One region of the Pseudoalteromonas sp. KG3 genome, then DNA from elsewhere that is predicted to be linked to it. Evidence: predicted binding sites of a transcription regulator. Region 1 holds the regulator's gene; each other region holds the start of a gene.
The links. The regulator ArgR, encoded in region 1, controls arginine synthesis, uptake and breakdown. The targets are predictions, from matches to a motif close to ANTGAATANNTATTCANT.
Positions count from the first base shown of each region.

Region 2: a site for ArgR is predicted at 1,449-1,466, ahead of NDQ71_RS07920 (VWA domain-containing protein). Genes of this name have one in related genera too.
Region 3: a site for ArgR is predicted at 1,885-1,902, ahead of argC (N-acetyl-gamma-glutamyl-phosphate reductase). Genes of this name have one in related genera too.

Region 1 is NZ_CP098523.1:3,358,039-3,361,328, reverse strand. Features, by position in the region: gene ispB (octaprenyl diphosphate synthase) at 1-330, shown strand, start outside; gene mdh (malate dehydrogenase) at 418-1,353, opposite strand; gene argR (transcriptional regulator ArgR) at 1,579-2,046, shown strand; gene NDQ71_RS15775 (Dyp-type peroxidase) at 2,051-2,950, opposite strand; gene NDQ71_RS15770 (ABC transporter ATP-binding protein) at 2,998-3,290, opposite strand, start outside.
Region 2 is NZ_CP098523.1:1,648,862-1,652,151, forward strand. Features, by position in the region: gene NDQ71_RS07920 (VWA domain-containing protein) at 1-1,366, opposite strand, end outside; gene NDQ71_RS07925 (MFS transporter) at 1,526-2,734, shown strand; gene NDQ71_RS07930 (DUF799 domain-containing protein) at 2,828-3,290, opposite strand, start outside.
Region 3 is NZ_CP098523.1:1,857,201-1,860,490, forward strand. Features, by position in the region: gene argB (acetylglutamate kinase) at 1-734, opposite strand, end outside; gene argC (N-acetyl-gamma-glutamyl-phosphate reductase) at 740-1,744, opposite strand; gene argE (acetylornithine deacetylase) at 1,959-3,107, shown strand; gene NDQ71_RS08770 (hypothetical protein) at 3,158-3,290, opposite strand, start outside.

The sequences.
Region 1 (3,290 bases):
GATTACAATGCAGATGCAGAGCAGTTAGGTAAAAATATTGGTGACGATTTAGCTGAAGGTAAGCCAACCCTACCACTACTTTATGCGATGCGTCACGGGAGTGCAGAGCAAGTACAATTAATTCGCGATGCCATTGAACACAATAACGGTATGGATCATTTAGAGGCAATTTTAACAGCCCTAAACGAAACTAAAGCGCTTGAATTCACAATGGATAAAGCCAACGAAGAAGCTGACAAGGCGATTGCCTGTTTAGCGGTATTAGATGAATCGCCATATAAAGAAGCCTTGATCAGCTTGGCACGTATTGCTGTTGATCGTAATTATTAGCGAACAACAACCCTTCGAGCACAAAAAAGCCTGCAAATGCAGGCTTTTTTAATCTTTACCTCAACGAACTGCCGAGGTAAATCAAGATTATGCGTTGATGAAATCAACACCTTCTTGGATATCTTTTTTAAGCGTATCAAGCATATCATTTTTAGCTTGCTGTTCAAATGCGCTTAGCTCGCCGTATGAAAGAATTTCTTCTACGCCATTTTTACCTAAACGTACTGGGTGAGCAAAGTATGCAGCATCGCCATTTTCAACAGCAACGTATGCGTAATCGACTACGTCTTCACCTTGTAAGCCTTTAACTAGCGACATACAAAAACGAGCAGCAGCAGCGCCCATTGATAATGTAGCAGAACCCCCGCCCGCTTTAGCGTTAACTACTTCAGTACCGGCATTTTGGATACGAGGAGTCAATGCAGCAACTTCTTCATCTGTGAAAGTAACACCTTCAACTTGAGAAAGAAGCGGTAGAATTGTTGTACCTGAGTGACCACCAATTACTGGTACTTTCACAGTTGCAACATCAACACCTTTAAGCTCAGCGATAAACGCTTCAGAACGGATCACATCTAAAGTAGTGATACCGAAAACACGTTTCGCATCGTAAGTACCCGCTTTTTTGAATACTTCAGCAACAATTGGCACAGTGCCATTTACTGGGTTAGTGATGATACCTACTAATGCTTTAGGGCAGTTAGCAACAATACCTTCAGCTAATGTTTTAATGATACCAGCATTTACGTTGAATAAATCAGCGCGGTCCATACCTGGCTTACGTGGCATGCCAGCAGGGATAAGCACGATATCACAACCCGTTAATGCTTGATCTAGTGCATCAGCACCAAAACCTGCAACTTTAACGTCAGTTGGGATGTGAGAAAGATCAACAGCAACACCAGGAACAACTGGAGCAACATCATAAAGTGATAATTCAGAACCAGCTGGTAAGCCTGTTTTTAATAATAAAGACAACGCTTGACCGATACCGCCAGCAGCACCTAATACAGCAACTTTCATTGGAATTCTCCGTAATTTAAGGTAGAAAATATTTGTGGCACTAAGATAAAGAAATTAGCGCCTAAAGACAAATTTATCCTGCTTATTTTGCATATAATTTCGACCATAGTTGTAAATTTTTTTTATTTACAAAGGCCAAAGAGTAAGCAAAGCTAAACAACTACTGCATAAATATGCATTTTTGTGTAGAATTTAGGTCATCAAATAACAGAGCAGAACAACAACATGCAACCACAAGATAAACAAGAAGCGTTAGTTAAAGCCTTTAAAGCACTTTTAAAAGAAGAAAATTTTGGTTCTCAAGGCGAAATAGTCGATGCTTTAAAAGAACAGGGCTTTGATAATATCAGCCAAAGTAAAGTCTCCCGCATGTTAAGCAAGTTCGGCGCAGTTCGCACACGTAATGCCAAACAAGAAATGGTTTATTGTTTGCCTGCGGAAATGGGTGTTCCAACGGCAAAAAGCCCGTTACGCCAGTTAGTGATTGATATTATGCATAACGAAATGATGATCATCATTCGTACCAGCCCAGGTGCTGCACAGCTGATCGCTCGATTGTTAGACTCATTAGGTAAAGCAGATGGTGTACTTGGCACTATCGCCGGTGACGATACGATTTTTATCGCCCCAGCAAAAATTTCCGAGATTGATGTAACACTCGAGCGGGTGCGCGTTTTATTTGATACGGTTTAAACAGTTATAGCTGCTTTAAAAAGCTAATTGATGGGGCGAAAAATGCTGAACCCATATCAGCTTGCGTAAAATCGAGCCAGTGGTCATAGCAATCGCCCTGCCCCAATCGACTCAATAACATTTGCTCAAACGCATTACCCTGCGCCGCATAACTGATCGCCAATATTCCCTGCTCATACACATCGCCATAAGGCATGTTTTGATTCAACTGCAGTGGTTGACCTTGCTCATCTTTAAGCTCAGTGCGTACTGCATGGCTATTTTCCACTGCGGGGAAAATTAAGTTATTATCTAAGCGCGTACGGCCCATTATTTGTTCTTGTTCACTCAATGGTAGATTTTGCCATACACTCAAGTCATGTTTATAACGTTGGATATGCACATAACTGCCTTGGTCTTCAAAGTGATCCGGTTTATTAATTAACGCAGTGAGGCGTTTTTGGCGGCCATGTGGTGTGTCACCACCGAGGATAAAACCATTAAAATCACGGCCATCAAGAAAACGAAAGTTTCTTACCTGTTCAACGAGTTCAACATCAGGGGAGAATAATTTCAGTATTTGTAATGCAAACAGATGATTGACATCTTCTCGGTCGGAGCGAATTTGCACAAACAAATCAAACGGCTGTGCACCCATAACATGATCGCTATGGGTAATATTAGGAAAACTCTGTAATTGACTCGGCAGAAACTCAGGCAAAATATGCGGCCAATACTGCGCCCCTACAGCCACCACACTAGAGAGCATAGATTCAGAGAACTGATCTGAAAACTCATCTTGAATAGCACTCACATATTTTAATTTTTTGCGTAATGACTCATCGTGGCCATCAAGTACATTAAAAAATAAATGTAAACCGTGCAAGTTTGCTTCAGCACAAATCCCTGACTGCGCTTGCGCCATGGTATTTCCTTAACTCAAAAGTCCTACACGGTAGAACGTGAATGTAGTTATTCAGCGAAAAAGTTAACCGTGTGCGGTGTTATTCTTATAGTTACATCGTCATTTACTAAAAATGATTGACCCAACTGAGCAGCAACATCAATTTCTTGCCCAGCAATGATAACCTTATACACAAAGTGTGAGCCAACAAATCGGCGGTTTAATATAGTCACCGTGTTTGCAGGACTGCTTTGTGGTTGCAAAGGCATTAGTTCAAGATGATGTGGGCGAACATAGAGTTGCCCAACATGCTTTGCATGGCTTTGTGCAAGCAATGATTCAACTCGCCCAAAAGCAGTAG
Region 2 (3,290 bases), 1.7 Mb from region 1:
TGGCTAAGGTTATTTCATATAACGCCGTTACTGTATGCCCTGCCCCTAACTCTGCGGCATCGACCTTATCGTTATTAAAATCTTCATTAGCGAGTACGCGATTTTGATAACCAATTAAACGATATTCAGCCACCTGCTGTGGATTGAATTCCACTTGAATTTTTACGTCTTTGGCAATAATTTGCATGGTACTGCTGAGTTCATCAACCAGTACTTTGCGTGCTTCGTTAATGTTATCAATATACGCATGTTGGCCGTTGCCAATATTAGCTAATTGCTCCATTAAGCCATCGTTATAATTACCTTGGCCAAAACCAAGCGTGGTTAGTGCAACGCCCGTTTTGCGCTTTGCTGCCACCAGCTCTTTGAGCTTATCAACCGATTGCATGCCTACATTAAAGTCGCCATCGGTGGCCAAAATCACCCGATTAATACCGTCTTTTTTAAAGTTCTGCTGTGCTATTTGATACGCAAGCTCAATGCCTTGCTCGCCATTTGTTGAACCGCCTGCGGCCAGCTTATCTAACGCTGCGCTGATAGCTTGTTGATCATTGCCTTTAGTTGCTGGCAATACCACGCCTGCGGCTCCGGCATACACCACAATGGCAACAGAATCATTTTCATCTAATTGTTTAGTTAACATGGTTAAACTGGTTTTTAATAAGGGTAATTTGTTGGGTGCATTCATAGAGCCAGATACATCCAGTAAAAACACTAAATTCGCCGCTTTTAAATCAGCTTTTTCAATTTCAAAACCCTTAATGCCAATTTTAAGTAATTGCCGATGCTCATTCCAAGGCGCCGTTGCAACCTCAGTATGCACCTTAAACGGTGTGCTGATAGTTTCAGGCGCACTGTAGTCATAATCAAAATAGTTAATAAAAGCTTCTTCGCGTACCGCATCACTTGGCGGCAGCTGCCCCATATTTAACATTCTACGAGTATTACTGTAACTGCCCGTGTCTACATCAATTGAGAAAGTAGATACCGGCTCAGTGACTGTTTGTTTAACTGGATTCTGCTGGGATTTTAAATAGTTTTCACGATCTTGCTCTGACACCAATACCACGTCATCAACTGGATCTGGCGGCAATATCGGGCGCTGCATAGCAACACTTGCATGCATCATCCCTTGCGGCATGGCTTCATAACTTACAGCATGTTGTCTCTGCCTTGTTTGCACTTGTAGCTCTAATTGCTGTTCATCGTTTTGTTTGCTCTTCGCCGCATTGTTTGTTTGGTTTTGTTGTTCATCAACCTCACTTTGTGAACTTTGCTCACAACCGGTTAAGCCAACTATAACCGCAAGGCTCAACACCGTTAAACGTAAATTAATTGCTTGGATGTTACTCATCTTGTTATTCATAAAGTCACCTTAGCTTTTATTAAATATGAATTACTAAACCTATAAACGGATGACTTTAAAAAGTGGGGTTAATTATTTTTGAAATGAAAATCTATTCATCCCATTTAATATCAACGCAGTGTCTCCTTAGACTATAATTGCGCTCCCTCTTTCTTATTGATGATTTTAGTTTTGAACTCGACTGCCATTAAAAGAACTGCTTTTTCTTCTGCTATTTTAATTTTAGGCATTATCTTTATTGCCGCTAACTTACGCGCACCGGTTACAGGGCTTGCTCCTGTGCTTGAGCAAATTATCTTAAGCTTTGCTTTAACCCCTTCTCAAGCCGGTATGCTCACTACTTTACCATTAATTGCCTTTGCACTGGCAAGCCCAATGGCGGCAAGCCTAGCTAAAAAACAAGGCTTGGAAATATCGTTATTTATCGCACTAATCCTAATTGGCCTAGGACTGGCGTCACGATTAATAAACTCTTCAGCTATGTTGTATTTAGGCACCGCTATCATAGGTATTGGCATCGCAATAGGTAACGTGCTGTTGCCGAGTTTAATTAAACGCGACTTCCCACATAAAGTGGCGGTAATGACCTCTACTTACGTACTAGCGATGGGTATTTTTGGTGGCAGTTATGCCGCGCTTATTATTCCGCTGGCTGAATATAAAAGTATGGGCTGGCAATTAGCCCTTGCTTGTTATGGCTTACTTACCCTAGTGAGTATTATTGTTTGGCTACCGCAGTTAAAATTGCATACTAAGCCCACCAAAGATCTGCTGGCGAGTGTTAACAGCAACAAAGTATGGCACGAAGCACTTGCGTGGCAGATTACCTTACTGCTGGGGTTAAATTCATTTTTTACCTATATTATGATTAGTTGGTTGCCGAGTATTTTGATTGAAGGTGGCCATACAGCTCAGCATGCGGGTGCGCTACAAGGTGCCTTTCAAGTAGCGTCTGCAGTGCCTGGCATTATCTTAATACCATTGTTGGCAAAGCTTAAAGATCAACGTATTTTAACCAGCTTGTTAGCACTAATAGCCGCAACAGGCTCACTTGGGCTGCTTTATTTACCTGAGTTTGCCTCACTGTGGGCGGTCACCTTAGGGTTTTGCTCAGGCGCTTGTTTTATTTTAGGTTTGTCGTTTATTAGCTTACGTACTCATGATACCCAACAAGCCACCTCCCTGTCAGGTATGGCGCAATGCTTGGGTTACTTACTTGCCGCCTCTGGGCCGATTATCGCAGGAGCATTACATAGTTACTCTGGTAATTGGACAACTACCTTGTGGTTATGCGCTTTTGCGAGTGCATTGTGCGCCGTATTTGGCTATTTAGGGGGCCGCAATATTACGCTTAAACATTCTAATTAAGCTAAATAACCTGATGTGAGCTCAGGTTAAATAATATAAATGAAGCTAGCCAAGCTAGCTTCATTTTATGTATTTTATCTAAGTATTAAACTGTTATAGTTTGACAGCTTGTCCGTACTTAGGTGAGCGAGGACCATGCAACAAACCATTATAGGCCTCAGCCGATAATAATCTTCCCGCAGCTACCTTTGATACATCATACCCTGCATCTGTCGCAGTTTCTAAAATCTGGGTTAACGCTGCCGAAACAAGCGCCCCAACTAAACCACCACCAGAGCTTGAACGTTGCTCGCTACTAGCAGCGCTGGCAGTACCTTGCCACAGCAACTCACCGGTTTTCAGATCAACGAGCTTTGCATTTAACTTCACCACAGTATCACTAGAAATGACCACATAAGACGTACCATACTCAGTAATATCTAGGTATAGGGCTGTATCAGCAGCGAATATCTCATGCAATTTTTGAGGGGCAACTGCATGAATATCTTGTGCTACTGTGAGGCCATTATTCATAAACGTGTCATACACTAAAGAAACAGGAAATACATAATAACCT
Region 3 (3,290 bases), 1.5 Mb from region 1:
TCACCCGCAAGTAGAGCTACTAAGTTTCCTGGCTTTTGCCAACTCGAGATATAAACGCCACGTCGTAAGTGCTGGGCAGCAAGAAGGCTGGTCTTAACTTTGACCTCCATCCCACCCAAAATTACTCCTTCTGCAATTAAAGTATTGATCTGATTTGTGTCAAGTTGATGTAACGGCTGTTTATCTGCATCAAGCACGGCTTCTACATCGGTCATAAAAATAATTTCTGCATTGAGTTCTTTGGCAATCGCCGCCGCAGCTTCATCGGCATTCACGTTATACCAAAGGCCATCGTCACCAAAACCGATTGAACTAACTAAAGGTAGACGCCCAAGTTTTAATAACTCAGGTATCACACTTTGTACGCCACTATCACACTGACCAACTTGACCAAGTGCTTTAAGCTTCTGCGACGAAATAATGCCAGCCTCGTATAGACTAAGCCCAACAGGTTTGTGCCCTGCTACGATTGCTTGACTCATTAATTGCTTATTTGCACAACCTGCCAATGCCCCAACAATGTACGGCATTTGCTCTTTTGGACTGATCCGTAAGCCCTGGTGTTTCGCGCTGGCAAAACCGGCTTCTTTTAGCCAACTATCAACTAACGCCCCACCACCGTGAACAATCACAAACTGTGCTTGGGTTTGTGAAGCTAGCACTTCAAATAACGCTTTTGCCGCGTCTTCTGTGTTGAGTACTGCACCACCGAGTTTGATGACCCATGTTTGCATTACTGTTACCCTTTTAAACCTGTGCTATGAGGTAAGTCCATAGCTAAATTAATACATTGCAGTGCTTGGCCTGCCGCACCTTTTAATAAGTTATCAATCGCTGCCATCACAATCAGTTGACTACCTTGTTGTTGCCAAGCGATGTCCACAAACGGCTGCTTAGCCACCCCTTTAATTGAAGGTATTTTATTACCAAGCAATCTGATCAACGGCTCATCGGCAAGTACTTGATAAGCTTGCGTGACTTGCTCTGGAGTAACATCGGCTTTTAATTGCACATAAATAGTTTCTAAAATGCCACGAGGGAAATTGCCTAAATGTGGCGTGAATAACACTTTATGGCCTAAGTGCTGTTCAATCTCAGGGCTATGTCTGTGGTTAAATAACCCGTATGGTGCAAGCGATACTTCACAAAAATGCGTGCCTACACTGGCTTTACGCCCGGCACCGGTTACTCCCGATACCGCATTAATAATCACTGGCTGATCAGCCAATAAACCGGCTTGCTGCAATGGCTTTAACGCATTTAATGCCGCAGTTGGGTAGCAGCCCGCTACGGCAACTAGTTGCGCTTTAGCGATTGCGTCACTATTCCATTCAGCCAAGCCATACGCAGCTTGTTTAAGTAATTCAGTATGTTGATGCTCAAAACCATAATAAGTTTGATAATCTTCATTACTGCTTAAGCGGTAGCCACCTGATAAATCAAAAACTTTTTTACCCATCTTCAAAAAACGTGGCGCTAAATCAACACTCACTTTATGATCAGTACATAAACACACAAAATCAGCTGAGCTTTCGATATCGTTATATGCACTTTCGCTAAGCGGCAATAAGGGAGAATCAAGCAAACCAACATGCTCAGGATATAAGTCGCTTAATAGCTTGCCTTTATCTAAGCTTTGCTCAGATACATAACACGCTGCTAAAGTTAACTGCGGATGCTTTACGACTAAACTTGCTAATTCTGCGCCGCTATAACCACTTGCGCCAATAATCACTACTTTCATTCGTTACTCTTTTTGGGTTTTACTACTATATTTACATTCAAATCGGGTTAGACAGTGCATAAACACACTGTTTTGGGAATGAAACTGGATTATCGTCGTTTTATATTCATTGCGTCGCTTTAATATATTTATGCTTAAAAAGTGAATTGATATTCATCATAAATACTTTTATATTGTTATGCAATTAGATTGAATAATTATTTTGGATTTTTTTATGCCTTTACCGTCTTTTTTGTCCATGTATCAGCAGTTGATTGCCGCCCCTTCCATTAGTGCTATGGATGAATCGTTAGCCATGAGTAATAAAGGCGTCATTGAGCTACTTGCCAATTGGTGTAGCAGCTTAGGTTTTGAATGCGAAATTACAGAGTTATCAGGCCCTAAAGGTCGCTTTAATTTGCTCGCCAAACGCGGCCAAGGCGATGGCGGTTTAATGCTTGCCGGTCACACCGATACGGTTCCTTTTGATGATAGTCGCTGGAATTATGATCCGTTTAAATTAAGCGAATATGACAATAAACTATATGGTTTAGGCAGTATCGATATGAAAGGCTTTTTTGCTTTTGTACTGCAAGCAATTAGTGAACTCGATGAAACCACACAAACTCAACCCATTTTAATTTTAGCCACCGCCGATGAAGAAACTACTATGGCTGGTGCACAGCAAATTTGTCAGCACAAAAATTTAAAACCAGCGCGTTGCATTATTGGTGAACCTACTGATATGACACCGGTATTTACTCACAAAGGTCATATGAGTACGGCTATTCGCGTAGTCGGTCGCTCAGGTCATAGCTCTGATCCTGAACGTGGTTTAAACGCCATTGAAGTGATGCATAAAGTAATTGCAAAATTGTTACTTTTAAAAGATGAATTAAAGAATAAATATTCAGTAGATCACTTTATTATTCCCTACCCAACATTAAACCTAGGGCATATTCACGGTGGCGATAACGCCAATCGTATTTGTGGCTGCTGTGAAATGCATATTGATATGCGCCCATTACCAGGTTTAAGTGTGCAAGAACTGCAAATGATGTTGTTAAAAATAGCGGCTGAAATAAATAATCAATATCCAGATGCAGTGAGTGTGATGGATATGCACGAGCCTATTCCAGCCTTTACCGGCAGTACCGACACGGCATTAGTACAATTAGCAGAAAAAATATCGGGGGAGCAAGCCGTTGCCGTAAATTACTGCACCGAAGCGCCGTTTATTCAGCAACTTGGCTGCGAGACTATCGTAATGGGGCCGGGCTCTATTAACCAAGCCCACCAACCGGATGAGTTTTTAGCGATGGAAAAAATAAAGCCATCACAACATATTATTAGTGAAATGATTAAAGCAAGCTGCTTTAATTAAACTCAGTTGCATTTGCTCAGATGTCGAGTTCTTAAATACATAGAACTCGTCTAAGCTTTAAACAACTCAATCAGTCTCGCGACTTTGCTCTTATCAAGCTCGCCCATTTGTTCGCTGTTACTGAGGGCATAAATTACGCCTTCTACAGCACTGTAGTCGATATCAGATCTAGATTCTATAACA